2 linked regions of the Larkinella insperata genome follow. The protein of the gene in region 2 binds, or shares a complex with, the protein of the main gene of each other region. Links are inferred from orthologs where the notes say so. Each region holds a gene or a part of one and is shown on either strand. Other genes may lie near its edges. The genes, in order: groL and metK.

The links.
Region 1: the proteins of metK (region 2) and groL are in contact, whole or in part, in a cryo-EM structure (PDB 8P4O), measured with the Escherichia coli proteins. The link is inferred for Larkinella insperata from one-to-one orthologs.

The regions. Positions count from the first base shown.
Region 1 is NZ_CP110973.1:6,187,943-6,203,791, reverse strand. What follows is about bases 1,690-4,580. They hold groL (chaperonin GroEL), read right to left. Parts: upstream 4,007-4,580; coding sequence 2,372-4,006; downstream 1,690-2,371. Other genes in these bases: OQ371_RS25020 (co-chaperone GroES), read right to left, coding at 4,102-4,395; OQ371_RS25030 (lmo0937 family membrane protein), read right to left, coding at 1,959-2,123; OQ371_RS25035 (hypothetical protein), read right to left, coding at 1,690-1,812. Outside these bases: OQ371_RS25045 (glycoside hydrolase family 43 protein), read left to right, coding at 1-89; OQ371_RS25040 (hypothetical protein), read right to left, coding at 222-1,337; more of OQ371_RS25035, read right to left, coding at 1,429-1,689; OQ371_RS25015 (hypothetical protein), read left to right, coding at 4,693-5,418; OQ371_RS25010 (cation diffusion facilitator family transporter), read right to left, coding at 5,505-6,389; OQ371_RS25005 (GNAT family N-acetyltransferase), read right to left, coding at 6,488-7,351; OQ371_RS25000 (cupin domain-containing protein), read right to left, coding at 7,405-7,944; OQ371_RS24995 (helix-turn-helix transcriptional regulator), read left to right, coding at 8,047-9,015; OQ371_RS24990 (hypothetical protein), read left to right, coding at 9,342-10,058; OQ371_RS24985 (hypothetical protein), read left to right, coding at 10,258-10,956; OQ371_RS24980 (PadR family transcriptional regulator), read left to right, coding at 11,114-11,452; OQ371_RS24975 (ABC transporter permease), read left to right, coding at 11,449-14,034; OQ371_RS24970 (ABC transporter permease), read left to right, coding at 14,163-15,849.
Region 2 is NZ_CP110973.1:3,826,397-3,842,239, reverse strand. The notes cover bases 6,707-9,591. They hold metK (methionine adenosyltransferase), read right to left. Parts: upstream 8,834-9,591; coding sequence 7,580-8,833; downstream 6,707-7,579. Other genes in these bases: OQ371_RS15320 (hypothetical protein), read right to left, coding at 8,891-9,591; hpf (ribosome hibernation-promoting factor, HPF/YfiA family), read left to right, coding at 7,131-7,505; OQ371_RS15335 (SDR family oxidoreductase), read left to right, coding at 6,707-6,867. Outside these bases: OQ371_RS15365 (TatD family hydrolase), read left to right, coding at 1-82; UbiA-like protein EboC, read left to right, coding at 155-1,030; OQ371_RS15355 (3-dehydroquinate synthase), read left to right, coding at 1,123-2,271; metabolite traffic protein EboE, read left to right, coding at 2,268-3,494; OQ371_RS15345 (alkaline phosphatase family protein), read left to right, coding at 3,491-4,885; OQ371_RS15340 (SDR family oxidoreductase), read left to right, coding at 5,134-5,988; more of OQ371_RS15335, read left to right, coding at 6,007-6,706; more of OQ371_RS15320, read right to left, coding at 9,592-10,543; OQ371_RS15315 (hypothetical protein), read right to left, coding at 10,558-12,834; OQ371_RS15310 (BatA domain-containing protein), read right to left, coding at 12,831-14,024; OQ371_RS15305 (DUF58 domain-containing protein), read right to left, coding at 14,024-14,887; OQ371_RS15300 (AAA family ATPase), read right to left, coding at 14,988-15,843. UniProt on the Escherichia coli protein: Catalyzes the formation of S-adenosylmethionine (AdoMet) from methionine and ATP.

The sequences.
Region 1 (15,849 bases), 2.4 Mb from region 2 along the record:
GGGACCGGGCACCGCGCGTGGGCCTGAGTGTCTCGGGCGATCAGCAAGGCGCGGGTTCGTTTCGGTCTATTGATCTGCGGTACGAATAGAGCAGGGGCTAAGTAATCCTTTCACGGAAGAGCGGTTTTGAAACGATGTTCGCGCTCGTCCGTGAAAGGGTATGCTAAACCAGCAGAGTAAAGTGGGAAGCGACCTGCCAGCGTTTAGGCAGGCTAGTGTTTTCAGGGCAAACCGCCGGTAATTTCTTTCAGGTAATCAAAAAAGGCTTTCTTGCGCGGAGAGCTGATTTGCCAGTTGATCGGGGGCGACTGAAAACCGTCGTTGAAACCTTCGTTCTTCATGCGGTAGTCGAAAAGACCCCAGGAAGCGTAGGCGCTGGTCGCAGCCTGGAAATGATTGGAGGGCTTGTCAAAGTCGAAGTGATCGTCTTCGTTAAAAACGATGGGCAGCTTCCGGCTTCCGGCCCTGGCGCGGACCTGCTGTACAAAGTCGGCAATGCGGGCCGGCTCTTTCACCCCGTTACCGTGCAGAAGCACAAAGTCGGCTTCCTGAATCACTTTGTCCGTCGGAATGGTGCCACCGCTGAAACTGGTGCTGACCAGAAACCGGTGACCCCGGATTTTGCTGGCTTTCACCCGTTGAATGAGTTCGTGGACGCGCTCCGGCTTCAGAATGGCGTGGTCGTACCGGATGTCGCATTCGTTGTTAATTTCAAGGATGACGTTTCGGTAATTGCCATCCGCGAGGATTTCTAGTGTGTTGTTAACGGCATTGATGACAGCCGCTTCATTTTTTAAATACTGATCCTGCCCGAAATAAAATAGCCCAAAAATAACGACCATGCCTAACTCGTCGGCTTTGTTGAGGATGCGGTGAAGCCGGTGGGAGTAAAAGGGGTGGTAGGAGCCATCGGGATTGAACATCGAGTTAATCCACGGCTGGTGTTCAACGGAGTACCCCTCCGGACTGCCGCCCTGCAAATTGAGCGTAAAAGCCAGCAAACCGTGGGCTTTCCAGACCGGCATGGCGGCTATGAATTCGTCGGTGTTGCGGTTGGGGTCCCAAGTTTTGGTGTCGGGATAGGCCCAGCGGGAGCGGCTTTCTTTATTCTGGTCGTCGAAAATACCCTGTACCAGTCGGGCGTTGGGCAACAGACCTTCGATTTTGTAGCCGTTCCAAGTACGGCCTGGAAACGTCGGTTTGCCGTTGATGTAGAATTGGTCTCCCACAATGGAAACCGTCGTTTTACGCTTGGGCGGTTTGACCTTTTGTCCGTAGACCGTGGCATGAAAAAGCAGGAAACTGGTGAGCAGGGCCAGCACAGAGGGGCGGAACATAAGCATGATGGTTCAGGAATAGGATTTGGCTGGCAAGGTATTCATTTCCCGAAAAAAGAAAAAGGGCACCTTTTCAGCGCCCTTTTTGTCATTAGTCTCGTTGTCCGTAAAAGTCCCGGTTGCGTTGTTCCAGTTCGCGGAGCCGGTCGCGTTGCCGGGAGTTCAGAACGGAAAGCAGATCCCTCCGTTTCTGCCGTTGCAGTTCGCGGTAGTCCCGGCGGTCGTTGCGCTCGTTGCGGCTCAGGCCCCGGCGGTCGTAGCGTTCCTGAATATCGCGGATCTGGCGTTTCTGCCTATTCGTCAGCCTCAGCTCGTCCTGCCAGCGTTCCAATTTGTTTTCAAGGGGAATTTCCCGGCCGTAACGATCATCACGCCGGTCATACCGATCGTACCGGTCACTCGTTGTGGTTCGTTGCGTAGTACAGCCACCGATCATCAGGCCCGCAGCCGCTACCAGGATCATTATCTTTTTCATATCAGTATCTGTGGTTGGTTGTTTCGTTTTGGATCAATCTCCGCAGCGAAGGTTTAACAGGGAGCAGAAAATAGATCTGGTATAGAATCAAAAAGCCCCCGAAAGTTCCGGGGGCCTTTGTTTTATAACTAGTTGATTACGTCCGGCTACACTACCCGATCTCCTCGAATCAATCGCAAGATGATGGCAATTACGGCAATCACTAATAGAACGTGAATAATGTTGCCCATACCAAAACTGCTAAAACCTAATAATCCGACTAACCAAAGGATGATTAAGACCACCGCAATGACATAAAGCAAATTTCCCATGACGTTTCCTTGTTTTGGTGAATGAAACTTGTGTACGTATAGCCTTAGAGAAAAATGCGTGCCAAAGCCAAAAAGGGTCGTTTTTGGGCCAAAAAAGAAGTTTTATTTAATAAGTTGTACCGAAAAATGGGACAGTGCAGTACCCAATTGTGGAAATTATTTCCCAAGTGGTAACAAAAATAAAAGCCCCGGCCGCAGAGCCGGGGCTTTTGAAAAAGAGCAAAACGCTTGCTTCGGCGAGCCGATGATTACATCATGCCGCCCATGCCACCGGGGTGACCGTGGCCGGCACCACCCGCAGGAGCTTCTTCCGGCTCGTCGGCAACGACACATTCGGTCGTCAGCAACAGACCCGCGATCGAAGCGGCATTTTCCAGCGCCAGACGCGTTACCTTCGTCGGGTCGATGATACCGACACCGATCAGGTTTTCGAATTTGTCTTCGCGGGCGTTGTAACCGAAGTCGGCTTCGCCTTCTTTAACCTTGTTTACGATAACAGAGCCTTCGCCACCAGCGTTGGCAACGATGGTCCGCAGCGGAGCTTCCAGAGCGACGCGGATAATCTGTACGCCGGTCTTTTCGTCTTCGTTGATGGTGCTCACGTTCTCCAGCGATTTAACGGCGCGGATCAGGGCGACACCACCGCCGGCAACGATACCTTCTTCAACGGCAGCGCGGGTTGCGTGCAGGGCATCGTCAACGCGGTCTTTCTTTTCTTTCATTTCTACTTCCGTAGCGGCACCAATGTACAGGATGGCTACACCACCTGACAATTTGGCCAGACGCTCCTGGAGTTTCTCCCGGTCGTAGTCCGAAGTCGTGTTTTCGATCTGTGATTTGATCTGGTTAACCCGACCCGTAATGTCTTCTTTCTGTCCAATACCGTTAACAACAGTTGTGTTGTCTTTGTCGATAATGATTTTTTCAGCCTGACCCAGGAATTCGATCGAGGTGTTTTCCAGTTTGAAACCACGCTCTTCACTAATAACCTGTCCGCCCGTCAGGATGGCGATATCTTCCAACATGGCTTTGCGACGATCGCCAAAGCCCGGAGCTTTTACGGCAGCTACTTTCAGCGCACCCCGGATTTTGTTAACCACCAGCGTTGCCAGGGCTTCCCCGTCAACGTCTTCTGCGATGATCAGCAGCGGACGGCCCGTCTGAGCCACCTGCTCCAGCACCGGCAGCAGTTCCTTCATCGACGAAACCTTTTTCTCCGAGATCAGGATGAACGGACGCTCCAGCTCAGCTTCCATTTTCTCGGTGTTGGTAACGAAATACGGCGACAGGTAACCACGGTCGAACTGCATCCCTTCAACGGTTTTTACTTCCGTTTCGGTACCGCGGGCTTCTTCCACCGTGATAACGCCTTCTTTACCAACTTTTTCCATGGCGTCGGCAATCATGTTACCGATTTCTTCGTCGCTGTTGGCCGAGATGGTCGCTACCTGAGCGATTTCTTTTGACGTTTCGATGGCGCGTGACTGCTCTTTCAGGTTGTTAACCACCACAGTAACGGCTTTGTCGATACCGCGTTTCAGATCCATCGGGTTTGCACCAGCGGCCACGTTTTTCACCCCGATCGAGTAGATCGCCTGGGCCAAAACCGTCGCCGTTGTCGTGCCATCACCGGCTGAATCGGCCGTTTTGGAAGCAACTTCTTTCACCAATTGAGCGCCCATGTTTTCCATGGCGTCTTTCAGTTCAATTTCTTTCGCTACCGTCACACCGTCTTTCGTGATGGCCGGTGAACCAAATTTTTTATCCAGAATAACATTCCGGCCCTTCGGGCCCAACGTTACTTTCACGGCATCGGCCAGCGTATCAACGCCCTTCTTGATCTTATCGCGGGCTTCCGTGTCGAAAAATATTTTCTTAGCCATTGTTAATTAAATTAATGAGTTAACGTAATTGAGAGTAAACGATTTACCAATCAGCCGCTTGCCAGTCCACTGGGGCAACGGATGACGGTTGGCCATTAAAGAATGGCAAAAATGTCTGACTCACGCATAATGAGGTATTCTTTGCCTTCGACGGTGATTTCCGTACCGGCGTATTTGCCGTACAGCACCGTGTCACCTACCTGAACGGTCAGCGGCTCATCCTTTTTACCCGTACCAACGGCTACGATCGTTCCGCGCTGGGGTTTTTCTTTGGCCGTGTCAGGAATGATGATACCAAATGCGGTTTTTTCTTCAGCAGGAGCTGGTTCAACCAGCACCCGGTCAGCCAACGGTCTTACGTTTACTTTACTTTCCGTTACTGCTTCCATAATGGGGCTTGTGTTTAAGAAGTTTAAATTGTGTTAATGGTTAATAAAGGCTCGATCGCAACGGCGAACCGTTTATTGTCGAACTGACGCTCGTCAGTTGTCACTTATTGTGCCAGAAGCTCTTTTTAGACAAAGACTGACAAAATTTCCGGTTTTAGGTGTCAGTTTGGAAATCAATGCGTTATGGCGTAGACTTTTCTGTTCCCTAAAAAATCCACCAAACACTATTTGGCAGATTTTGATTTTTCATTAACTTACTAAATAACAAGCTTGGGTATTTTTCTTGATTAAGTGTCTATGAAAAAGCTTCAGAAAGACTGGTTGACGCAAGGACTGATTGATTTCGAGTATAAAAAGTTTGTCGTTCTGGCATATCTGCAACAGGTTCAGCGGCACTTTTCTGACAAAAAGTTTTACCCGGATTTGACGGAATTACGCGAGCATTACGAGTCGAGTCTCCGGTTTCAGAATCATAAAGGTAAGCTTTCGGCCTCGTTTCCCAAGGATGCCACCGGGATTAACCCCGAAAGTCTTACGGTACGGTACCAGCCCCGGCAGGACGACGACGAATTAATGACCGAAATTGATTCGATTATCAATTTTGCACTGCCCCGGTTTGGCCAAACGCTGACGAAAGGGCAGCAAATGGCCGACGAACTGGAAGCCAACCTGACGCTGACACCCGTTGGAATGTTGCCGCTGCACCGCAGTGAAGGCTATCTGTTTCTGCACTGGACCTCGCACGCGCAAACGCATATTTACTATTTCAGCCTGAGCTGGCCCGGCTTGGCCCTGCCGGGACTGACCATGAGCCAGTCGCAAACCATCCGGACGCGCTACATCGACTCGGTTCGGAAAGGCATTGGAAGAACCTACGAAACGCTGAAGCTGGAGCTGATTCGCCAGCGGCCCCACCTGCCGAATCCGGCTACGTACATGGTGGAGTCAAAACGTCGGTTGCCGCTGGAGGAAACCCTGCTGCCGATGGCCGAGCGGTTGGTGGAGCGGCAGGCGCTGGCATGAAAGATTGAGGAGAGGTTTCGCGGAGTTAAGCGGAGCCTCTGCTTCCCTCTTTTTATTCTGCTCACTCCGCGAATTAATTAATTTCTTCACACCGGCTCAATATGCACCAGCACGTCATATACCGCCGGTTTGGCTGCCAGAATAGCGGCTTTAACCGCGTGCGCGATGTCGTGCCCCTGGCTAACGGTTAGCTCGCCCGCCACCTGTACGTGCAGGTCAATGAAATACTCAAAACCGGTTTTACGCACCCGGTATTTTTCAATTCCTCGCACGCCCGGAACTCCCAGCGCGACGGTTTCCAGTTCCCGCTGCCAGTCGCCGGGGGGCGTTTCGTCCATGATTTCGCCGAACGAGGGCCGGAAAATATGGTAGGCATTGTAAACGATAAAGACGGACGCCAGCAGGGCGGCCCAGTCGTCGGCACTCTCGTAGCCCGGCCCGCCAATCAGCGCAATGCTGATGCCCACAAAAGCCGTCAGGGAAGTGATGGCGTCGCTGCGGTGATGCCAGGCGTCGGCTTTCACGGCGCTGCTTTCAACTTCAGCACCTACCTGCGAAACCCGCCGAAACAAGACTTCTTTTACAATGACAACTATCGCCAGAACAATCAGTGTAAATGGCGCCGGGGTTTCGTGGGGAATGCGAATATTTTCAATGCTTTGTATGGCAATCAGAATGGCGGCCGCCAGCAAGGCCATCGACACCACCAGGGCCGCCAGCGGTTCGGCCTTTCCGTGGCCGTAAGGGTGGTTATGGTCGGGCGCCTTGGCGGCCGTCCGCAGGCCCACCCAGACAAAAATGGACGTTATAATGTCAGTGGCTGATTCCATCGCGTCGGCAATCAGCGCGTACGAATTTCCCAGCCAGCCGGCCAGTCCTTTGACCAGCACCAGCCCAATGTTGACCACAATTCCAACCAACGTGGTTTTTTGCCCCCGTTCGGCCTGATGCGGTTTAAGAGGTTCTTCCATCATATATGCAAACTCATCCCCATCTAAACCGATAGGGCCCAAAAGAGTTGTTGCGCAGCAGCTTTGCTTGTTGCTCTGAATCTCCGCGCAGCAACGGTCTACAACGGTAATTTAAAATAATCCTGTCCCATTTGAATAACGAATCCGGCTTGCTGGTAAAGGCGCAGGGCCACTTCGTTGGAGGAGTCCACTTCGATCATAACGGTTTCGGCCCGGCTGTCCTGCCGGAGCAAATCCAGCGTCTGGTGCAGAATCCGTTTCCCAAACCCTTTACCCTGTTGATCCGGACAAACGCCCAGCCCGATGATCCAGGCCGTAGTCTGTTCAAAATTAATGGCGACCATACCGACTATCTGCCCATCAAGCGTGGCGACGTACTGGGTCAGGTGGGGCGTGTGAATGGTCGTTTCCAGAATCTGACGGGCTTCTTCGGGGGAGCCTCCGAAAATAGAACGGCTGAGCTCGGTTAGTGGTTCCAGCTCGGTCAGCGTGGCTACGGCGAGTTTGAGCGGTGGGAGGGGGGAGGGGGCCAACTCGGTTGAAGACTGCCAGACCAGTTGGTATTCGGTGTTGGAATAAAGCGCGCCCAGGTGTCGGACAAATGCCTGCCCGGTCTTTGACGAGCGCTCGGTAATCAGCAGGGCGTGCTGGTAACCAAACTGACGGGCTTCTTCGGCGGCCACGTCAAGCAGCAGCGAAAAACAGCCTTTGCGCCGGGCTTTAGGGAGGGTATAGCCACCGAATTCGACCTGGCTGACCGTGGGCGCAAAAGCCGACAGCACGGCCATCAAAACCCCGTCGTTGTAGAGCAAAAACCAGTGGCGCATGGTTGGGAAAAAGTTCATGGATTTATCCCAGTGCATGTTGCATTTCAAACCACCTTCGGATTTGCAGACGATTTCGAGGGCCTGGGCGGCTAGTTGTTGCTCTGTATTCAGCTCAGTCAGCGAGAGAATTTTCATGGCATAAACATACGCTGAAAAACAGAAAAACCGGGCGCAGGCCCGGTTTTCTATTACCGTGTGTACGGTTCCAGTTCCCGCTTGAAGCGGCCGTCGGCCATAGCGCGCCGGGCCATCCAGGCCAGCGGGCGCTGAATCAGGCTGAAAAATCCGGGCAGATTCGTGTCTGACAACAGAATGATGGTACCCATATGCCACAATTTTTTCGGCATCCCGGCTTTGTTGACGTGGCCGTCCGACGCCAGACCGTAGGCAATCTTCAGGGTGTTTTCGAAGCCCGGGTGGCCCGGATCGATGGTAACCCGAAACCGGTTGGGCTGGGCGCTGGCGTTGAAAAACCGGTGGAGCGAACCGGCGGGGGCCGTTGCGGTTTCGCCGGGCAGCAGACGCAGAATTTCTTTGCCTACCTGAATACTCAGTTCGCCCTCCAGGCATTCAAAGTGCTCGGCAAAGGTTTTGTGGTAGTGCAGGCCGTTGCCCCCGCCGGGTTTGAGTTCAACATCAATGATGCTGGCGGGGCTGCCGGGTTCTGTTGCGTACTTAGTGAAGTAGACTTTGTCGCCGATTAACGGGTTTTCAAATGATCGTTTCATGATTTACCTTTGTTTGTAGTTGTTGTTTACGTTACAAAGGTAACGAGCTACTTTTCAGGCATCCTACGCGAAACGGATAACCATCTTTCTCAAACGGATTTTATGAATACCATTTACCGGATGGGGCTGGAAACAGACATCATCGAGAACCTGAACGTACTGGCCGAACCAGAACCGGACTGGACCTACATTCAGAGTCTGTGGCAGTGCGGCCAGGCCGGCACCATGACCGTTCGCGACTACTCGATGGGAGGCTTCACCTTGTCCGAACTGGTGGGAAATTTGACGTTGCCGCTGGAGCTATCGTCCAGGGAGAATCAGGGCCCCTGGGTCGGGATGATGTACCAACTCGATGGACAGATTCATTCGTCGATGGACCAGCGCCCCGTCAGTGTGCCTACGAAACGCCACAACCTGATTTTTGAAGAGTGCGACAACAGCCGGCATTTGTTTGTTCCGGGCGAACGGTTTCATGCCTTTCACATCATGATGGACCCGGTTTTTTTTGAACAACTGGTGGTCAACAATACGGAATGGACCGGTTTTTACGACCACTTTCTAAACCGTCGGGAGCCGTTCCGGGCGCTGCGGGAGTCGATCGTGCACTCCGATCAGACGCTGGGGCTCATCCAGCAGATTCTGAGCTGCCCGTTCGGCGGAACGTTGAAAAAAATGTTTCTGGAAGCTCGGTTTCTGGATTTGTTTGTCGAGCAGCAGAACCAGTATCAGCAAGTAAGCCAAAGCCGCCTTGCCCGCCGGGATGTTGACCTGTTCTACGCCATTCGCGATTTTCTGGATCAGAATTACCAGAACCCGCCCAGTCTACTGACGCTGGCCCGGCAGTTTGGCACCAATGATTTTAAGCTGAAAAAAGGTTTTAAAGAGCTTTTTGGGACGACGGTATTTGGCTACGTGGCCCAAAAGCGACTGACCACGGCGCACCACCTGTTGCAGGCCACTCAGGCGTCGGTCCAGGAAGTAAGCGAACTCGTTGGCTTCAGCAATGCTGCCCACTTCGCAACGGCTTTTCGGCGGCAGTTTGGTCATACGCCCTCGCAGGTAAAGCGGTAACCCAATGCTGGTGACCGATTGTTTCTTTCCGCGCCGGATTGCAGACGAGTTTTACCGTTAAAATTTTTGGAGCCGTTATGCAACATAGTTCGTTCGGGCCGCATCTTTTATGCATCTTCTCAGCACCAGCCCCGTTGAGTTGCCGCATTGTCCATTCTGGGACGTCCAGTGTCCACTAATGGACGAGTTCTTAGCGACCTAAGCGAAAAAATCCCCGATTTAAGTCTAAACACCCCTGTTTCTGAATTTGGCAGAGCATTTGTTCTGCAAACATTGAAATAATAACTTTTTTACTAAACCTTTCGTAAACAACAAGCACAATGAGTATGAAAATGCTTCCCCCGACCCTCTTCTGTGGCCTGCAACGTCTGCTGACCGTCTGTATCCTGTTGACCGGATTGACGGCCAGAGCGCAATCCGACTATTACGCCCGAACCGATTCGAGTAAAGCCTACTGGAAACTTCAGACCGATGCCGCCAGTCAGAAAACGATGATCCGATTTTTCAACCAGCGACACGAACTGGTTTACCAGGAGACCCTGTCGGGCCGGTACGTAAAGCTGACCCCGCGAAACATCCGCCTGTTTGATGAAATGCTGCAACGTCTGGTGACCAATCAACTGGTGTCGGCGCAAGTAAAAAGTTACGAGCTCATCGCCAGTAGCAACAATGTGCCCCAGCAGGTGGTCTCGACGTCTTCGGAAATGCCCGTGTTTACTTCCTACATCCTGGACCCTGCCAAAGACCCGACGGAGATCAGTCCGCTGCGGTCGGATGTGGCCATCAGCAACGTGGGCAAGCTAAAAATCCATACGTTGAACATCCGGGAAGAACCGGTTCTGATCCTGCTGCTCAACGACCAGGGGCGGTATGTCTACAAAGAAAAAACATCGCAGCTGGCGCACACCCGAACGCTGAACCTGACGCAACTGCCGGAGGGCCGGTTCCGGCTGGAGATCGATGGCTCCCGGAAAGACTACGCCTACCAGTTGGTTATTCAGGACAACCCCCGTTCCTACAAACTCCGGGCAATTGAGAAATAGCCCGTATAGACGAGTTTAACTCCGCCAGTATGGGGTCCGGTAGCGGACACTTTTTGTACGCTACCGGACAGCCTGTTTTGCTTAAAAGGGCTTTTATTGACTCAAATCGCCATTTCTCACTTTGGCAACAGATTTGGTCTGCAAAGGTTGAGTTAATAACAATCAATTTAAACCGCAGTAAACAACAACGCACAATCCCATGAAAACCCTCTCGAAACAATTCACCAAAACCGTTGGCGGTTTGCTGACCGCCCTGTTCTTTCTGGCCAGTTTGTCGGTCAGCGCTCAGTCGGAGAATCAACCCGGCACAAAGGCCGCCAAAGGGTACTGGAAGATTCAAACCGACTACGCCAGCCGGAGTACCGTAGTCCGGTTTTTTAATGACCGCAACGAACCGGTTTACCAGGAAACCCTGCCGGGCAAATACGTGAAGCTGACCAAACGGAATATCCGGCTGTTCGACGAAATGCTTGATCGCGTGGTCAACAGTCAGTTGCTGGCGTCGCAGGTCAGGTCTTCGGAATTGCTGGCTTCCAACGACGTTCGGTTCACCCGCACAACACCCCGGTATGAACTGGAAGAAACGTCGTCGATGCGGCTTTCGGAAGCAAACAAGACATTTCTGGTTAAACCGTGGATCAACTCCCTGGGCAAGCTGCGCGTCCACTTCGCCAATCCGGAACAGAAACTGGTGTCGATCGAACTCACCGATGAAACGGCCCGGACGGTTTATTTTAATGATCTGAGCCGTCTGGAAGGCTACAACCGGTATCTGGATGTGACCCAAATGCTAAGCGGGAAATACCGGCTGCAGGTAAAAAAGGCGGGCGAAAAAATGGTATACTGGCTGACGATCGATAAACCGAACCGGCAGTATGCCCTAAAATTCGCTGAATAAGCCTGCTAATCGCAACTTCTGCTGTTCGCGTTCGGACATTGACACTGTACGGATTCGGACAGCAGTTTTCTGGAAAACCCCTTAAGTGGCCTGGAAAGGCCATTTTTTGTTTCTGGCAGCAGATTTGTTCTACAGAAGTTAATTATATCTCCTGGCCATGAGACGATCGTACCTGGGTGAATTTGAAGAAGTGGTGCTGCTTACGGTGGCGGTGCTGGCCGACGGCGCGTACGGGGTGGCCATCACCGACGAACTGGAGCGGCAAACCGGCCGGGCGGTCAGCATCAGCGCGGTTCATGCGGCTTTGCACCGGCTCGAAGAAAAGGGCATGCTGAAGTCGCACCTGGGCGAAGCCACGGCCGAACGGGGTGGTCGGCGCAAACGGCTTTTTACGGTGACGGTGCTGGGCAGCCGCACGCTGCACGACATCCGGGCGGTTCGCGAACAACTCTGGGATTCAATCGCCCCGAACGGATTACCCGCTGTCAGTTTATGAAAACCACCGAACCCCCCCGCTGGGCCGACCGATTGCTGGCGTGGTTTTGCGCCCCGCATCTGTTGGAAGAAATCCAGGGGGATTTGTACGAGCGGTTTCTGCGCAACCGGCGGTTGTTTGGCCTGGCCTACGCCCGGCAGCAATACGTCTGGGACGTGGTGAGATTTATGCAACCTCAATTCCTGACTAGAAAACCAAACCCTTTCAAGCAACCCAACTGGACTGATATGATCCGCAACTATTTCACCATTGCTTACCGGAATTTGCTTCAGCAGAAGAGTTATGCGTTCATCAACGTCCTGGGCCTGGCGCTGGGCCTGGCGGCTTGCATCGTTATTTTTCTGGTGGTTCGCAACGAACTCACCTACGACAGGTACCATCGGAAGGCCGACCGCACCTACCGGGTCACGGTACACGGTCTGGATTACAATCCGAGTGTTTCCTTCGCCGTTGCGCCGGCTTTCCGGAATGACTTTCCCGAAGCGGAGCAGGTCTCCCAGTATTTGTACCGCGGGGAGGGCCAGGTTCAGGTTGGCCGCGAGCGGTATATCGAAGAAGGCTACGCGTGGGCTGACGGTCAATTTCCCCAGATTTTTGATTTTGAATGGCTGGCCGGTCATCCCCAAACGGCTTTACAGGAGCCGAACACCATTGTTTTGACCGAACGCATCGCCCGCAAGTACTTCGGGGATCAGGAAGCGCTCGGTAAAGTGATACGCCTGGACAACCAGTGGAACATGCGGGTTACCGGGGTGATCAAAGAGTTGCCGTCCAACACTCACCTGACCTTTAACTTTCTGGTGTCGTGGGAAACCATCCGGAAAGAAGCCAGTACCACCAATTTCTGGTCGATCAACGGCGGGTATACCTACGTGGTTTTGCCGGAAAAAGTACGGCCGGAGCGGATTACGGCCCGGTTCCCGGCTTTTCTCGAAAAAAACTGGGCCGATCAGGTTAAACAGGATAAGGGGGTATTGATGCTGCAACCGCTGCGGGAAATTCACTTCGATAAACGCTATCTGACCCAGATTACCATGCCGCGTTCCAAAGAATCCATTTACGGCCTGGCGGGGGTGGCAGTCATTATTATTCTGACGGCCTGCATCAACTTTGTCAATCTGGCCACGGCCCAGGCCGTTCGGCGGTCGAAGGAAGTGGGCATCCGGAAAACCTTAGGCGCTTACCGGCGGCAACTGGTCGGGCAGGTGCTGGGCGAAACGACGTTCCTGGCCGGGCTGGCGATGGTGCTGGCGCTGGGGGCGGTCTGGGCTTTTCTGCCGCTGTCTAAACCGTTGCTGAATATCCGGATCGACGCAGCGCAACTGACTCAACCGCTGGTGCTGGTGGCCATTGCCGGTATTTTGCTGATCACGATTTTGCTGGCGGGTTTATACCCAGCCTTCGTTCAGGCGGGTTTTCAGCCCACCAAAGCCCTGAAGGCCCGCGCTACCAATCTGACGGTAGGGGGGCTGGCGCTCCGCAAAGGATTGGTGATCATGCAGTTTTCCATTACGCAGGTTATGATTATCGGAACGCTGGTGGTGGCCAGCCAGATGGATTTTTTCCTGAATCAGGACCTGGGTTTTGATAAAGAAGCGATTGTTTCCTTCCCGACGGGTGAAAAAGCGGATGTCCTCCGGCAGAAATTACAGGAAAATCCGGGCGTTCTGCAGGTCAGTTTTGCCTCAGCGGGTCCGGCCTTCAACATCAATTTCGCCCCTTTTTCCGCACCGGAGCGGGGCATGACCGAAAACGATGTCACCGAACTCAAGATGGTCGATGAAAACTACATTCCGATGTATGACCTGGAGGTGCTGGCGGGTGAGCCGGTTGTCAAAATGGCGGAAAAAGACACCGTTCGGAATGTGGTGGTAAACCAAACGCTGATCCGCCGTCTGGGATTTCAAAAGGAGTCCGATGCCATCGGCCAGTCCGTGCGGGTTGCAGGGCAACCGGTCATCATCCGGGGCGTTGTCCGGGATTTTCAGAGCGAATCCAAGCACAAGAAAATTCGGGCCTGCGTTCTTACGTACGAACCTAAGGCTTTGTGGCAGGCCAGCGTCAAACTCCGGCCGTCAGCCGTCCGCAAAACGCTGGCGACCATCGAGCACGACTGGTCGGCCCTGAATCCGGAGTCCATTTTTACGTACGAGTTTACGGATGAGCACATTGCCAGACTATATACGCAGGAGGAAAAAGTGTACAACGCCTTCCGGTTGTTTGCCGGCATTGCCATCGTCATCGGTAGCCTGGGGCTGTTCGGGCTCGTGTCGCTGATGGCCGTTCAGCGGACCAAGGAGGTGGGCATCCGGAAAGTGCTGGGGGCGTCGGTGAGCAGCATTGTCGTGCTCTTTTCCCGGGAGTTTGTCTGGCTGCTCCTGATTGCGTTTGGCATTGCGGCTCCGCTGGCCTGGTACACCATGAATGTCTGGCTCCGGGAGTATGCCTACCACATCCAGATTGGTCCGGCCATTTTCCTGGTAGCGATCCTGGTCACCTTCGCCATTGCCGCGCTGACGGTCAGTTACCAAAGCATCAAAGCCGCCCTTGTCAACCCCGTGAAGAGTTTGCGAAGCGAATGAAGAATGATGAGTTACGAGTGAAGAGTTAAGAAATTAAAAGAAATAAACTAAGACTATGAAGCTGTCGCTCCGCTTTTGTCGTCCCCGGTTCGCTGGTACGATTAACTCATAACTCTTAATTCTTCACTATGCAAAATCCGCCCCGCTGGGCCCAACGGCTTCTGGAATTTTTCTGCGCACCCCACTTGCTGGAGGAGGTGCAGGGGGATTTGTACGAGCGGTTTCTACGCAACCGGTGGTTGTTTGGCCTGGCCTACGCCCGGCGGCAATATGGGCGCGAAGTCCTGAGTTTCTTGAAGCCCCGGGCCGGTGGGCCGTTTTTCCTCAAACGAATACCCAACGAGTATCCAACAGCAAATTTGATGAACATAAGTATGATTCGCAATTACCTGAAAATCGCCTGGCGGAACATCGCCCACAACAAGTCATTTTCGGCCATTAACATCCTGGGGCTGGCCCTGGGCATGGCGTGCAGCCTGCTCATCGGCCTCTGGATTCAGGACGAATTCAGTGTGAATGCCGACCACGCCAACGGGCCGCAGTTGTACAACGTCATGGAGCGCCAGTTTTACGACGGAAAAGTGGAAGCCGGTTCGGGAACGCCCGGTTTGCTGGCGGAGGAGTTGAAAAAATCATTTCCGGAGATTGCCTACGCAGCCGGGTATTCGTGGGAAGACCAGCACACGTTCGCGGTGGGCGAAAAACTCAACAAGGAAAAAGGGCGGTTTGTCGGCGCCGACTGGTTCAGGATGTACAGCCTGCCGCTGCTGGCCGGAACCGCCGAGACGGCCCTGAGTGCGCCCAATTACATTGCCATCTCCCGGAAAATGGCCCAAAACTACTTTGGCAGCTCTGAGGAGGCCGTTGGCAAAAGCATCCGGATTGACAACAAAGACGACTATCAGGTCAGTGCGGTTTTTGAGGACATTCCCCACAACAGCTCCGACCGGTACGACTACCTGCTCAGCTGGGCGGACTTTCTCAGGCGCAACGAGTGGCTGAAAGACTGGGGGACCAACGCCCCGGAAACCCGCATCATGCTCCGCACCGATCGCAACGGGGTTCCGGCCGATCCGGCCCGGCTGGAGGCTAAAATGAAGTCGTTTTTGAAAAGCCGCAATCCGGGGATGGTGCAAAAGGGGTTAGACATTCAGCTTTTTCTGCAACCGTTTCAGGAAGCGTATCTTTATTCGAATTTCAAAAATGGGTACCAGGACGGGGGGCGTATCGAATACGTCCGGCTGTTTGGCATCGTGGCGGTGTTTATTCTGCTAATTGCCTGCATCAATTTCATGAATCTGGCCACGGCGCGGTCGGTCAAACGGGCCCGTGAGGTGGGAGTTCGGAAGGTGGTCGGAGCCGGGCGGAGCCTGCTCATCGGGCAGTTTATTGGCGAAGCGCTGGTGCTGGCGTCGCTGGCCCTGATGGGGGCCGTGCTGGTGGTTTGGCTGCTGCTGCCCCTTTTCAACGAACTGACCGATAAACACATTTCTTTTCAGTTGACGCAGGTTTCGTTCTGGCTTACGTTGCTGGGGATGACGCTCGTCACCGGCCTGATTGCCGGAAGTTACCCAGCCCTTTTCCTGTCTTCGCTCAACCCGATCCGGGTGCTGAAGGGAAGCATCCGGTTTGGTGCCGGGGCCCGGCTGTTTCGGCAGGGGCTGGTGGTCTTTCAGTTTGCCTTGTCCATGCTGCTCATCATCGGTACGATGGTGGTCTACCGGCAGATTGATTTTATCCAGACCAAAAACCTGGGTTTCGACCGTGAAGACTTGATTTACCTGTCGGCGGAGGGCGATCTGGCCGAAAAATACG
Region 2 (15,843 bases):
GAGCCAGCGCTACAACGGAAGCTCCGTCCTCCGCGGGGGTCAGGCGCCGAGAGTGGACAAATCCTCGACAATCATTAAATAATGAGGAGTGATGAACGATGAATTGCGCGAAAGCGAACACTCATTCATCGTTCATCATTCATCATTCAAACTCATGCTTCTTGCGCTTCTCCGACTAACCCGTCCTGCGAACCTGATTACAGCCATTGCCGATGTGATGGCGGGCATGGCCATTGCCGGTTACTTCCTCATTCTGGACGCTGACCCGGCGCCGGTGGTCTGGCTCTGTTTGTCAACGGTGGGACTATACGGAGGGGGCGTGGTCTTCAACGACGTTTTCGACGCCGAACTGGACGCGGTTGAACGACCGGAGCGCCCCATTCCGAGCGGGCAGGTCAGTTTGGGGGCTGCCACGTCGCTGGCCGTCATTTTGTTAGCAATTGGTATTGCGGCCGCCTGGATGGTCAACCCAACGGCGGGCTGGCTGGCCGTTGCCATTGCCGTCGCGTCGCTGGTTTATGACAAATTCGGGAAACACAACGCCATCCTGGGGCCGCTGAACATGGGTTTGTGCCGGGGTCTGAATCTGGCGCTGGGCATCAGTATTCTGCCCGATCAGGTTTTTGTCTGGGGTGCGCTGGGTCTGATCCCGATCATTTACATTGCCGCCATTACCATGATCAGCCGGGGTGAAGTGCACGGTGGAAATACCGTTACGCTGCGCATGGCGGGCTTGTTGTACGGCCTGGTTATCGGGTGCATCGGGGCCATTGCCCAGCGGAAGGACCAGTTTGGTACGGCGTTTCCGTTTCTTCTTCTGTTCGGCTACTTTATTTTTCCGCCCCTCTGGCGCGCCGTTCGTGAACCCGCCGGACCCAACATTGGCATGGCCGTCAAAGCAGGGGTTCTTTCTCTGATTGTGATGAATGCGGCCTGGGTGGCGGCTTTTGCCTCGTTCCCGCTGGCCATGCTAGTCGTTTGTCTTTTGCCGTTGTCGCGGCTGCTGGCCAAGGTATTTGCGGTAACCTAACCGAACGTATCCCTGCAATTGTGTGTTCTAAAAGGCAAACCTCTTTTTGTTTTTTAGTAACTTTACATTTTTATAAATCACTATTGCGAGGAATGAATACCCTTCACCAAACCTTTAGCGTTCGGTTTACATACGATGTTTACTTTTCCGACCGTCTATTCGAAACGAGTAACCTGTCCTTCCTTAATTTCCTGAAAAAAAATCATTCAGAAGGTTTCCGCAAGAAACTGTTATTTATTCTGGATGAGGGAGTTACCGCCAGCCATCCCGAGTTACTGAATCAGATCAAAGCCTATTTTGCGAATCTCTCGATCGTTGATCTTATCCCCGATCTGATCGTCATTCCTGGCGGAGAAGCTTCGAAAAACGATCCGGCACTGGTTGAACAGCTCGTTGATGCAATAGATCGGCACGGTATCGACCGGCATTCGTACGTAGTAGCCGTTGGGGGCGGATCCGTTCTGGACCTGGTGGGCTACGTAGCCGCCATCTCGCACCGGGGCATCCGGCACATCCGGATTCCGACCACGGTATTGTCGCAGAACGATTCGGGCATTGGCGTCAAGAACGGTGTCAATTACCGCGGAAAGAAAAATTTTCTGGGCTCGTTTGCCCCACCCATCGCGGTTTTTAATGACTCCCAGTTTCTGACCACCCTCGACGACCGCGACTGGCGGGCGGGTATTTCCGAAGCCATTAAAGTGGCCCTGATCAAAGACCAGGCTTTTTTTGAGTGGATGGAAACGAACGCCGAGAAGCTGGCCGGCCGCGACCTGGACGCGATGCAGTACCTGGTTCACCGCTGCGCCGAGTTGCACCTGAACCACATCGCCAGCGGAGACCCGTTTGAAATGGGCTCTTCCCGGCCGTTGGATTTCGGCCATTGGAGCGCCCACAAACTCGAGCAACTGACCCATTTTGAGATTCGTCACGGGGAAGCCGTAGCCATCGGTATTGCCCTCGACAGCCTCTATTCGCAGCGGCTGGGCTGGCTCAGCGAAGCCGACACGACCCGCATTCTGAACCTGGAACGCGCCCTCGGTTTCTCGTTGTTCCACCCCGCCCTCGACGGCGACGGTGTTCTGAACGGTTTGAACGAATTTCGGGAGCACTTGGGCGGTCAGTTGACCATCATGCTGCTGACGGCCATCGGTACCGGTCGGGAAGTGCACGAAATGGACCTGAGCCTGATTCGCGAAGTGATTGGCATTCTGAAAGAAGACGAAATTCAGCCCGCATGAAAACTCCGCTTGGTCACTTAGGTTACTGCACCAACATCCACGCCGGGGAACACTGGACCGACCACTTTCTGGCGCTGCAACAGGCCATTCCGGCCCTCAAACAAAAGCTTTCACCCGACGCTCCGTTTGGCATCGGCTTGCGGCTGTCGAACATCGCCTGCGAGGACCTGACCCATCCCGACCGGTTGCAGGAATTCAAGCAATGGCTGGCCGACAACGACTGCTACGTCTACACGATGAACGGCTTTCCGTACGGCGGGTTTCACAACACCCGGGTTAAAGATCAGGTGCACGCGCCCGACTGGCGTACGTCCGAACGGGTTGAATACACCATCCGGCTTTTTCACCTGCTGGCGGCTTTGGTCAGGGCCAATTCCTCGGTTCCGCTTACCAAAGCAGGCATTTCAACCTCACCGCTCTCTTACCGTTACTGGTTTCAGTGGAGCAATCGGGACCAGCGCGATCTGGCTTTTGAAGCCACCACGCAACGGATGCTGACGGTGGTGGAAGAACTTGTCCGGATCAAGCAGCAGGAAGGCATCAGTCTCCACCTCGACATTGAACCCGAACCCGACGGCCTGCTGGAAACGGCCGACGAGTTTATCGAATGGTTTAACCTGTACCTGCTGCCCATCGGTATTGAGCGGCTGAACGACGAATTCGGCTGGTCGGCGGGCGAATGCGAAGCGGCCCTGCGCGAACACGTGCAGTTGTGCTACGACGTCTGCCACTTTGCCGTGGGCTACGAACGCCCGGAAGACGTGCTGAAAAAGATGCAGGATAACGACCTGAAAGTCGGCAAAATCCAGATCAGCGCGGCCCTGAAAGCTACGTTTCCGGTCGAAAGAAACAGCCGCGAAGCCGTTCTGGATCAATTCCGGCAATTCAACGAACCAACGTATCTGCACCAGGTTGTAGTTCTGAACGACACGGGTGACTTACTCCGGTATCCGGATTTACCGGAAGCCCTGTTGGCTTTTGATAAAACGCACGTTGAATGGCGGTCGCACTTTCACGTCCCGCTTTTTGTGGATGATTACGGGCTACTCCAATCCACGCAGGATGACATTACGGACGTGCTGCGGCTACAGCGGGAAAAACCGTTTACGGAGCAGCTGGAAGTGGAAACCTACACGTGGGAAGTGCTGCCCGAAGATCTCAAAATGCGGCTGAACGATTCGATTGGCCGGGAACTGGAGTGGGTACTAAAGCAGATATCATGAAAAAAACCGTAGTCATCGACGTGGTGGGTTTGTCGGCTTCGCTGATCGGCGAACATACGCCTTTTCTGAAAAACTGGGTGGCCGATAAGCAGCTTTCGTCCATCGAACCCATGCTTCCCGCCGTTACCACCGCCGTTCAGTCGACCTACGTAACGGGAAAATGGCCCACCGAAACCGGCATTGTCGGCAACGGCTGGTACGACCGGACCGATTCCGAAATCAAATTCTGGAAGCAGTCGAACAAGCTCGTCGGTGGCGAAAAAATCTGGGAACGCGCCCGGCAACTCGACCCCTCGTTTACGGTTTCAAAGATGTTCTGGTGGTACAATATGTATTCGTCCGCCGACTTCTCGGTAACACCGCGCCCGCAATACCACGCCGACGGCGTCAAAGCTCCCGACTGTTACACCCACCCTTCCGACCTGCGCGATCGTCTTCAGGATGCACTCGGCACGTTTCCGCTCTTTAACTTCTGGGGGCCCAACGCCAACATCAAATCCACCCGCTGGATTGCCGATGCGTCGCTGCTCGTGGATCGCTGGCATAACCCGACGCTGACGCTGATCTACCTGCCGCACCTGGATTACTGCCTGCAAAAGTTTGGGCAGGACCCGGCCAAAAGCGCTAAAGAACTGCACGAAATCGACGACGTTCTCAAGGATCTGATTCAACATTACGAGCGGCAAAGCGCGGAAATCATCATTTTGTCAGAATACGGTATTATGAACGTGAGCCGCCCGATTCACCCGAACCGGTTGCTGCGGGAAGCCGGATTGATCAACGTCCGGGTTGAACAGGGTCTGGAATTGCTTGATGCGGGCGCGTCGCGGGCGTTTGCCGTATCCGACCACCAGGTGGCCCACGTTTACATCAACGACCCGTCCTGTGCCGCTCAGGTTCGTTCGATCCTGGAGAAAACGCCCGGCATCGAATTGATTCTGGACGAAGCCGGTAAACAGAAATACCACATGGACCACGAGCGTTCGGGGGACCTGGTGCTCATGGCCGACGCGGATAGCTGGTTTACGTATTATTACTGGAACGACGACGCGAAAGCCCCGGATTACGCCCGGCTGGTTGATATTCACCGCAAGCCCGGCTACGATCCGGTCGAGATGTTTATGGACCCGGCCAACCCACTGATCAAGCTGAAAGCCGGTTACAAACTGATCCGCAAAAAGCTGGGATTCCGCTACCTGATGAACGTGATTCCGCTGGATGCCACGCTGATCAAAGGCTCCCACGGCCGCGTCGGAACGCCAACCGCCAACCACCCGGTTTTTGTTTCCTCCCGCAAAGGGCAGTCGAGTACAACCCCGATCCCGGCCGTTGAGGTCTACGACAAAATCTGGGAAGCACTGACGGCCGAAATACCGCAGAAAATTGTCTGACCAATCGACCGCAGGTTGACCGAAAGCCGAATGTTCATAAACATTCGGCTTTTTTCTTGTCCCGTTTGATAATAGAATTCAATCAATACGGCCGGATTCGGGTTGTTAGAGGTAGACAAAACGGGTGAGAAGTGAGACGAGAGACGTGAAGAATCCCCCTGCGGAAATCCTCATTTTGTCTTTTCCTCCTCGGTTTTCCCCGCCTGTCTAATCAGCTTTCTGATTTACTCAACTACTGCAAAAACGTTATGGAAACGAAGATTCCGCCCCAGCATCAGGACATTCAACCTGGTTTGGAGAGCGAATTGGATCCGCAACCGAAGGTGATTGGATACACCTACGTCGGTTCCGGGAAATTAAAAGGGAAAGTGGCATTGATTACGGGTGGCGACAGCGGTATTGGCCGGGCCGTGGCGGTTCATTTCGCCCGCGAAGGTGCCGATGTCGCCATTGCTTACACCGCACGCGAGGAAGGAGACGCGCAGCGGACTCGTGAACTGGTGGAACGGGAGGGGCAACAATGCCTCTTGCTGCCCGGCGATCTGCGCGATCCGTCGTACTGCGAGCGGCTTCCGGAGGATACCGTCCGGCGGTTTGGCAAACTCAACATTGTGGTCAACAACGCCGGGTTACAGCTCGCCCATCAGCGGTTTGAGGACATGACCGACGAGGACCTGGTCAATACCTTCGAAATCAACATTTATTCGTTTTTTCGGGTTACGCGGGCGTCGCTCAAATACCTCAGCGAAGGCGACAGCATCATCAACACAACGTCGGTAACAGCTTACCAGGGCCGCGCCGACCTGCCAGAATATTCGGCCACCAAGGGCGCCATCATGAGCTTCACGCGAGCCCTGTCGTCGAATCTGGCGGAAAAGAAAATTCGGGTAAACGGCGTTGCTCCCGGTCCGATCTGGACCCCGCTCAATCCGGCTTCGGTGGACGCGAAGCAGGTGGCCCAATTCGGTCAGGATGTGCCGATGAAGCGCCCCGGCCAGCCCAGCGAGGTAGCTCCGGCCTATGTTTATCTGGCATCAGCCGATGCCAGTTATGTTACCGGCCAGACGCTTCACCCCAACGGCGGTACGATCATCAACGCCTGATTTAACCAGACAACCAGCATGAACCTAGAACTCGAAACTCCGCCCCAGCGTCAGAATGCCCAGCCGGGTTTAGAAAGCGAGATGCATCCGCAGCCGATTTACATCCGGGACGACTACAAAGGCAGCGGAAAATTACAGAATAAAATCGCCCTGATCACGGGTGGTGACAGCGGTATTGGCCGGGCGGTATCGGTGCATTTTGCGCGCGAAGGGGCCGATCTGGCCATCGTTCACCACCCCCGCGAAATAGAGGATGCCCAGAAAACCCAAAGCCTGGTGGAAGCCGAAGGCAGACGGTGTCTGCTGCTTGCCGGCGACCTGCGAAACCCGTCATTTATCAGACAAGTAGTCAGCCAGGTTGTCGACCAATACCACCACATCAACATCCTGGTCAACAATGCCGCCAACCATGTCGAACAGAAGGAGTTTACGGACATCAGCGATCAGCAATTGATCGAAACGTTTGAACTCAACATTCTGGCGATGTTTCGGCTGGTCAAGCAGGCGCTGCCCCACATGGGTGCCTACGACTGCATCATCAATACCACCTCGGTTGTTTCGTACCGGGGCAGCAAAGCGCTGATCGACTATGCATCGACAAAAGGGGCCGTAACGGCCTTTACGCGTTCGTTATCGCAGCATTTGGTGGAACGCAGCATCCGGGTTAATGCCGTGGCACCCGGCCCGATCTGGACCCCGCTGATTGTCTCGACCAAAACGGAAGAAGAAATCGCCAAATTTGGTAAAGATACGCCCCTGGAACGCGTCGGACAACCGGCCGAAGTGGCCCCGGCCTTTGTTTTTCTAGCCTCCGAGGATGCCTCTTACATGACCGGTCAGGTGATGCATGTCAACGGCGGAGAGGTCGTTAACACGTAAAATCCGTGCAAAACACTGCAAAAAATCACCTTCCTGACTGATTTATCAGATTGGAGAATTAGACAATAAGAAGAATTTTTGCTGCACCACGGCTGGCTTCTAAGCCGATAAACAAAGCGTGCTGAAGCGTGAGATATAATTCGTATTGATTTGTATAATATCCTAAGTTGGATATTTCGGGCAGCCTCTTGACACTGTCAGCCGGATTTCTAAACTTAGGTAGTTCGTGGATCCTTTGTTTTACTTTAAACCATGCGACACGTATGAGAATTCAAATTCATTGCGTCCATTTTACAGCAGATCAAAGCTTGCTGGATTTCGTTCAAAGAAAACTGAACAAGTTAGATACCTTCAACGACCGGATTGTAAACGGTGAAGTTTATTTGAGGTTGGAAGGAAGTGAAAGCAGTCGGATTAAACACAAAATTGTCGAGGTTAAACTCCTGATACCAGGAGATTCCATTTTCGTTCAGCAACAGGGAACTACGTTCGAAGAAGCAACGGACATGGTTTTGGATACTCTGAAAAACAAGCTAAAACGTCATAAAGATAAGCAACGGAACATCTCGGTGCAGCAGATCAAAGATTCAAAAGAATTGGTAGAAATGGGTGTTGTTAACGACGACATCGATTTTTAACGGAGCTGCACGCCAACAAAAAAGCCGTCTCTTCGAGACGGCTTTTTTGTTTTGTACCGTGGCCCAAAACGCTCTTACAAACCAAAGGCTTCTTTGATTTTATCAACGTAGTCGAGTTTTTCCCAGGTAAACAACTCCACTTCTACTTCTTTTGCGTTACCGTTGGTACCAAACACTTTCTTCACCACCTGGTTCTGACGACCCATGTGTCCGTAAGCCGCCGTCTCCGAATAGATCGGGTTGCGCAGTTTCAGACGCTGCTCGATGGCGTAGGGGCGCATGTCGAAAATTTCTTCGATTTTGGTTGCAATCTCGCCGTCGGTCATGTCCACCTTGGCCGAATTGTATGTATTGACGTACAAACCGCACGGTTTAGCGACCCCGATGGCGTAGGAAACCTGAACGAGTACCTGGTCGCACAGACCAGCCGCCACGAGGTTTTTGGCGATGTGCCGCGTGGCATAAGCCGCCGAGCGATCTACTTTGGAGGGATCTTTACCGGAGAAAGCTCCTCCGCCGTGGGCTCCCTTGCCACCGTAGGTATCGACGATGATTTTACGGCCCGTCAGACCGGTATCCCCGTGCGGCCCGCCGATCACAAACTTGCCCGTCGGGTTGATATAATACGTAATGTTGTCGGTAAACAGGGTCTGCAATTCCGGCTTCAACTGGGCTTTCACCCGCGGAATGACCACGTTGATAATGTCTTCGCGAATACGCTCCAGCATCACGGCATCCGTCCCGAAATCGTCGTGCTGGGTCGAAACCACAATCGTATCAATGCGAACGGGTTTGTCATCGTCGCTGTATTCAATTGTCACCTGCGACTTGGCATCCGGCCGCAGGTAGGTCAAAATATCCGTTTCGTGGTTGCGGATGTACGACAGTTCCTGCAAAATCTTGTGGGCCAGATCGAGCGGCAACGGCATGTAATTATCCGTTTCGTTGGTCGCGTAGCCAAACATCATCCCCTGGTCACCCGCGCCCTGGTCTTCCGGATTCGAACGCTCGACACCCTGGTTGATGTCGGCCGACTGGTCGTGAATGGCGGATAATATGCCGCATGAATCGGCTTCGAACATGTATTCACTCTTGGTATACCCGATCCGCTTGATTACTTCCCGCGCAATTTTCTGCACATCGAGGTACGTAGACGTTTTAACCTCTCCGGCCAAAACCACCTGACCGGTTGTTACGAGGGTCTCGCAGGCAACCTTACTCGAGGGATCGTAAGCCAGAAAGTGGTCGATCAATGCATCAGAAATCTGATCCGCAACTTTATCCGGATGTCCTTCAGAAACTGACTCTGAGGTGAATAGATAGGGCATTGTACGTAAGATTTAAAGCTAAAACCAGCCGCAAAGCTACTGGAATTTTATGAGAGGTCAAATGCTAAATTTGGGTTCGATCCAAAGCGCCGTCAGACAACCCAGGAACAGCAGAAGCCAGATCCAGTTCGGAATTTCAACGGCCAGCCAACGCTCCCCGGCGGGTCTGGACCCATTTTCTTCCGCCGAACGGGCCTTGACATACGCGCTTATCAGATGGGTGCCGAAGCCAATTTTATTATTCGGCGGATTCACGTACACTTCCAGAGAGTCCTGAACCGGTTGCCAACCCGCCCCGCCAAACCGGTAGGCAACCTCCGCCGACAGACCGTTGAGGGCCGAATAAGCCAGCCGGACGGTATCGCCCCCGATATGAACACCCGCCGGTTTGCCGGGCCAGTTGTTAAAATGAATGACGGACTGAAGACCGCTGAAAACCGGGGCTTCGAGCTGGATGTTGTTTCGGGAAGCCGGTTGCAGTTCGTTCAGAATCGCTGTCCAGATCCGGTCATACGTCAGACTGTCACCGCTCAATTTCAGCGGAAACGTTTCATTCAGCAGACTGAAACCGATGCTGGCGTTTGTTTTCTGCACCGCCACCGGATAACCCGTCACCGGAAGCTGGTGACGGGCTTCACGGAACTGATACGGCAGCGCCTGAACACCGCTGCTGAGCGAAACCGTTGCCTCGTTTGAAATTTTCTTTACCTGCCAGGTGGTCCCCAGCGCCCGGTTGATGGCTTTGCAATCGGCTTCCGGGTCGGCTCCGTTCATGAACAGGACGGGCTTGCCCTGCGCCACGGCTTTTCTAACTAGCGGGTTGGTTGCGTTGGCCGGATCGGTGATGATTACATCCGGGGTGACCGGGCGGTTGATCGACACGCGGGTGGTGATGTCCTTGGAAAGCGTTGATGTCAGCTGCACGGAATAGCCCTTCTTGCCCAGCCAATCCGCCAGGGTCCTGGTTTCAAAATCCGGACTTTCCAGTATAAACTGATACGACACCGAAGCGGGTTTGCGGGCAAAAAAGCGGAGTGTATCGAGCGTTTGTTGGTTCAGAACCAATTCAACGGCGGTGCGCCCCTGCGAAAAAACCGGGAACTGAAGGCTGAACGCCGTGAAGCCGGGCTTTAAACGTAAACTATCGAGCGTCTGGCTCCCAAACCGCAGCTTAAGCACCTGTTCCTGGGAGGATTGCATCGTGCCGCTTACGGTTTGTAGCTCGCCTTTCCGCGGCACCGCTTTCCAGCGAATCAGCCGTACCTGATCGGGCCGATCGTCCGGAATCCAGTGAAGGCTTTGGCGGCTAAGCTGCCCCAACACATCCGGCGAAAAATCCGACCCCACCAGAATAACCGAATCAATCTTACCTGCCAAAAGCCGGTTTCGAATCGACTGATCGAAAGCGCTGGCCCGAATCACTTCCGGGAGATGAAGGCTATCCCTCAGGTGATTCACGTAATCGGCCGACACCTTGGAATCCGCGATCACCACCGGTTTGGCATCCACCGGAACGCGCCATTTGGGCTGGAGAAAATAAGCTAGCGACACCCCCAGCAGCAGGAGGTGCAAAGCGGCCCGAATCCATTTTCTCCGCAATGTAAGCGCCTGGTTGCCGGCAATTAGCCTGATTGAGTTAAACAGCACCAATACCAACGCACCCACGATGATCCAGTCGAGGGGATCTGCGGGGTCAAATTGGGTGCTCAAACGATTGAGTTCTATCATTTCAAATGCCGCCAGAACGACTGTTCCAGTTTACGTTCGCTGGCATACGAACCCGCCCGGGAGCGTGGCCCTTTCCCGGCACCTCCTCCGGCCAGCGCATAAAGTTTTGTCTTCAACGTCTGTTTTTCCGGCTGCGTCAGCGTTTTGCCAGCCCCCAGTTTCTGCAAAGCCGTAATAATCGCCCAGTTCGACAGCTGGCTGTTGATAATATCGGTTGTTAAAGCCGTGCTCAGGCGCTGGACGGCGGCCCTCTGCTGCTGATTTAACGTCTTTACTTCCAGAAAACCCAGCACCTCACCCACCAGCCGTTCCACCCGCAGCGGGTCATAAGTGCGTTCCTGACGAAGGTCGGAGTTGACTTTCGTTAAGTCACCGGTTAGCCGGATTTCTTTCTCCTTGATGGGCGGGGGATCGTACCCGCTTTTCTTGACAAAGGTGCGGGCCTTTTGTTGAGCTTCTTTCAGATAAACGAGCGCTTTATTTTCAAACGGCAGGGCTTTTTCGGGTTCGTATAACCGCAGGTGCAGCTCCGATTGCCACATTTGTTCCAGCGCCATTTTCAGCAAACTGCGCGTGGATTGTTCGTAAAAAGTATTCGCTTCACCGTCATCGTGCGAATGGATATACTGTTCCATCAATGCCGACAAAGGGTCGTTATTTTCACCCCCGGCCGGTTTGGCGTCGTGCTCGTGCTGGTGTTGATCCGGGGCCGGCAAATCCTTCTTCTGCGCTTCTTCCGCCTTTTCAATCATTTTGAAAGCGAAGGATTTAGGGGCGTCTTTTTCGCCTTCCGTATCGTGTTTATGAATGAACCCTTCCAGCACATTTCCTTCGGGTAATAGATCGTGTCCGCCGATGGAATTTTCAAATTCTTCCCCCAGGTATTGCCCGTACCGCAAACGCAGAACTTTCTGATCAAAACCGATTTCATTGGAAGAACTTTTAAACTCCTTGGCCGCCAGCTTTTTTCGCCGGGCAATAAGCTTTTCGGTATCAATTATAATCTGGCGCTGGCTGCGAAAATACTCCGGCATAACGTTCACCGCCATCGTCGCCAGTTCGGCTTCTTCCACCCTGGCGGTATCTTTATACACCACAAAATACGTATCCGACTTGGCAAAATTGGCGTCGGGCTGCTTGTTGTCCACGGCGGCCCAGTAGTAATACAGCTCATCGCCGGGCGCAAAACCGAGCGCTTTCAGGTCGATCACCTTGCTCAATTGAGCGTCTTTAAAATTGGCCTGCGACAGCGGAAACTTTACCTCCCGAAACTTAACGTTCTCGCCCGCACCACGCGCTAACGTTGCGACAATGAAGGCTTGCCGCACGTTATAATCATCCGAAATACGGGCCGAGACGCGCAGGTTTTTGTCGTCTTTCAGGAAATGAAAACGGTATAACTCTTTAGAGTCCGGCTGAATTTTCGGAGCCAGATCCGGCTGCGCTTCGAGTCGGTAGAAATCAGACTGATACACCAGCGAATCCTTCCCGGCGGGCGTTTTCCAGTGCGCTTTCAGGGCATACACCCCGGAGCTAACCAGCTGATCACGGTATTCGAAGGCAGCATTCGCTTTTTGAAACGGCCGCTCTTCCCCCCGGCTGTTGACCAGCCGAACAGAAAGGCGGTCTGCCTGGCTGAATTTTACCTGCCACGTCAGCCGCGAGCCGCTGACGGCCACGGCGTTTAAATCCGCCGAGTTTCGAACCGGCAAAGCCGTATAACCGGGCGGTGAAATTTGCAGCGAAGCCGACTGAAACAAGGGCACCGCCAGCCGGTTTTCTTCAGCCCGAACCGCAACAGGGCCTGCCCCTTTCTTCTGGACCGTTTGACTGGCTTGCATTAAAGGGAACTCGTAATAAACCGCCAGCACTACCGCCACCAGTAACCCGTATAAACCGGTTTTTGAAAAGATAACCGCAACCGCCTGTTTCGCCGGCATATGAACTCCCTGGATGCGCTCGTTCAGCCGGGCCAGCTGAAGCTGCTCGGCTATGTTTAATTCCGGTTTATCCAGCAGGGGCAGGCTGTATTCCGCGTCGCCAACGGTCCGATGCAGGATGGCAACGGCCTGCGTTTTTTTGTTCTGAAAAAGCTTGGTTAACCAGGCCCCGATCAGGAAGCCAGCTCCGCCCAAAAGCCCCGCCGTTGCCGGAGAAGCCTCCACAATCCGCGCCAGTACGTTCACCGCGAAACCGAGCAACAGACTGTTGATGAAAGCGTTGGCAATCAACTGGTAGGTAATGACCGATAACGTGCGTTTCAGTTCGTTCATGCGTTTTTTCTCAAAGCAATCCAGCGTTCCCCCCCCACCAGTAAAACAAAAACCAAAAAGAGACCGTTGCGAATTTTTTCCGGCTGGTCGGCCGCCGGTTTTGCTGTCGCGACAAACAGCCGATCAACCTCTTTTCGACTCAACGGATATGGGTTCGGGTTCAGTCGGAAGTGGCGCATGAAAAGTTCGCCCAACCATTCGGGCAGCCGACCAGCTTTTACTAGTTCGGCGGTTTGGGGCGTGAGCGGTTCGCCAGTATAGACTACGTTCGAAACCGTAGGCAGTTTCTGTTTACCCGAAACGACATAAAGCGTCCGGGCCGCTGGTTTAGCCACTTCCCGGTCGGTCAGTATCCAGTCGTATTGATCGTTTGCGGTCCGCTTCTTCTGAATTTGCAAATCAAGCCCGTATACTTCCGACAGCGCGTTCAGCGCGGCCCATACCGTTTGCTGTTCGTCGGCCTGCCGGTAATCGAGGAGAACGTGGATAGGTCCCTGGTGCGCGGGAGCCGCTTGGAAACGAACGGTTTTGTCCAAATCCGGGCGGGTTGTCAGTTGATTCAACCTGTTCACATACACGTTCTTACCGGCCGTCAACTCCAGGTAATTCGACTTAAGCCGACTTCCGGAATCGGCCAGCAAGTGCAGGCGGTAAGCCGTCGGAACCCGAATAAAGGGCGCACGGGCCAACCGTTCATCGTTCACCAGATAGAGGTTTAATTCCGTGAAATTCCTGCTCAATTCATTGATCGCCGACTGCAACGCGGTTGTCGTAAATACCCCCTCATCAGGCCGTTCGCTTAGGTTTTTTACGGGCTCGGTTGAGGCCGTTATCCAGTAAATCTTTTCGCCCTTTTTCAGGGCGCTTTCCAGTTCGAACCGAAAGTTATCGGCCAGTAGAGGATCGGGCTGCACCAGATGAATTTTCTGAACCGCGGGCGACTTGGTCAACCCGTTGAGGACGGGCTGGCTCAACAGGAAAGCCAGCAAAACAACCATCAGCCCCCGCAGCAGCAGGAGCAGCAGGTTGTCAAGCCGGATCCCGCGTTGCTGCTGCTGATCTTTTTCCCGGAGCCAGCGCGTAGCCGCCCACGCCAGGGTTTTCCCCTTTTTCTGATGCCAGAAATGGATGATTACCGGAACAACAACGGCCCCGGCTCCCCACAGCATCAACGGTTGTAATAACTCCATTACGCTCTCCTTCTTGACAGAAAATCTTTCAGCACTCCGGCAATGGGGTCACTGAGTTTCACGCGAATCAACTGAACGTGCGGTAGCCGAAGGTCGTCCTCCAGCGTTTTAAAATACTCCGAAATCGCTTGACGGAACCCCTCCCGGACCGATTCTGCCTGCACCTCCATTTCCCGACCGGTTTCCAGGTCTTTAACCCGGTAAAAACCGCTTAACTTAAAATCCGTTTCCTGCTCCCCCAGCACTTGAAAAATCACAATCTCCCGGCGCGGACTCGCTACGGTTTTAATCAACTCCAGCCACTCGTTATTTACCTGGAGCAGATCGGAAACCAGGATGAGCAGTTCTCTCTGTTTCTGCTGGAACTCCGGAAAACGGGCTTGACCCGGCGGCCATTGCCCGGCGGCTTCGGCTTTTTGCAGGGCAAACAAAATGCGCTGAAAAGCCTGCTTGCCCGCCGGAACCAACGTCTGTAACGCACCGTTTTGCAGGGCGTACAAACTCAGCTGGTCGTTCTGACGGTACCCCAGGTAAGCCAGCGAAGCCAGCAGAATCCGGGCGTAATTCAGGCGGCTCACCCCGTCTTCCCGGTAGTTCATAGAGCCGGATAAATCCAGCAGAAACCGGACTTGCAGGTTGCTTTCCGTGGCCGATTCCCGGACCAGGTGCTTGTCGGTACGGGCGAATAATTTCCAGTCAATGCGTTTCGGATCGTCGCCGGGCTGGTAATGCCGGTATTGTTCAAACTCCGTACCCGAACCGGAGCGCCTGCTGGCGTGAAGGCCCAACAGCAATTCATCACTGACCACTTTGCCAGCGAGTTGCAGGTTATTGAGCTTGATAAGGTCCGTGGTTAATTGCATGATCGTACTTGTTGTTTCGCAGAGTTTAACGGAGCGATTCAGAGGTAAGCAGAGACTCCGCTCAACTCCTATTCACTCCGCTAAACTCTGTGAAATAACCTCACTTTATTAATTCCCTAATGACCTGATCCGTCGTCACGCTTTCTGCTTCGGCGCGGAAGTTCAGGGCGATGCGGTGGCGCAGAATCGGGTAAGCCAGCGTCTGGATATCCTCCGGAACCACCGAAAACCGTTCGTGCAGCACCGCCCGGGCTTTGGAACACAGCACCAGGGCCTGCCCCGCCCGGGGGCCGGCCCCCCAGTCGCACCACTGTTTGACAAACGCCGACGAGCTGCTTTCGGGGCGCGTCGCCCGCACGAGCTTGTTGATAAAGCCGATCAACTCGTCGCTGATGTGCACCTGCCGCGTCAGGGTTTGCAAATCCGCAATTTCCTGCCCGGTCAGGACGGTTTGCAACACCGGTCGCGCGGTTCCGGTGGTGCTTTTCAGAACGTTTAGTTCCTCCTGTTCCGACGGGTAGCTGAGTTTGATGTAGAGCAAAAACCGGTCGAGCTGGGCTTCCGGCAGCGGGTAGGTGCCAGCCTGTTCGATGGGGTTCTGGGTGGCAATGATCAGGAATGGCCGGGGCAGTTCGTAGTCGGTACCGCCGTAGGTCACCTTGTATTCCTGCATGGCCTCCAGCAGAGCCGCCTGGGTTTTGGGCGGAGTCCGGTTAATTTCGTCGGCCAGCACCACGTTGGCAAAAATCGGCCCCCGGTTGAATTTAAAGAATTTCCGGCCGGTTTCGTGATCTTCTTCCAGCACTTCCGTACCGACAATATCACCCGGCATCAGATCGGGCGTAAACTGGATGCGCTTAAAGTCCATGTCCAGCGCATCGGCCATCGTTTTCACCATCAGCGTCTTGGCCAGTCCGGGCACCCCTTCCAGCAGGCAGTGGCCACCCGCCAGCAGG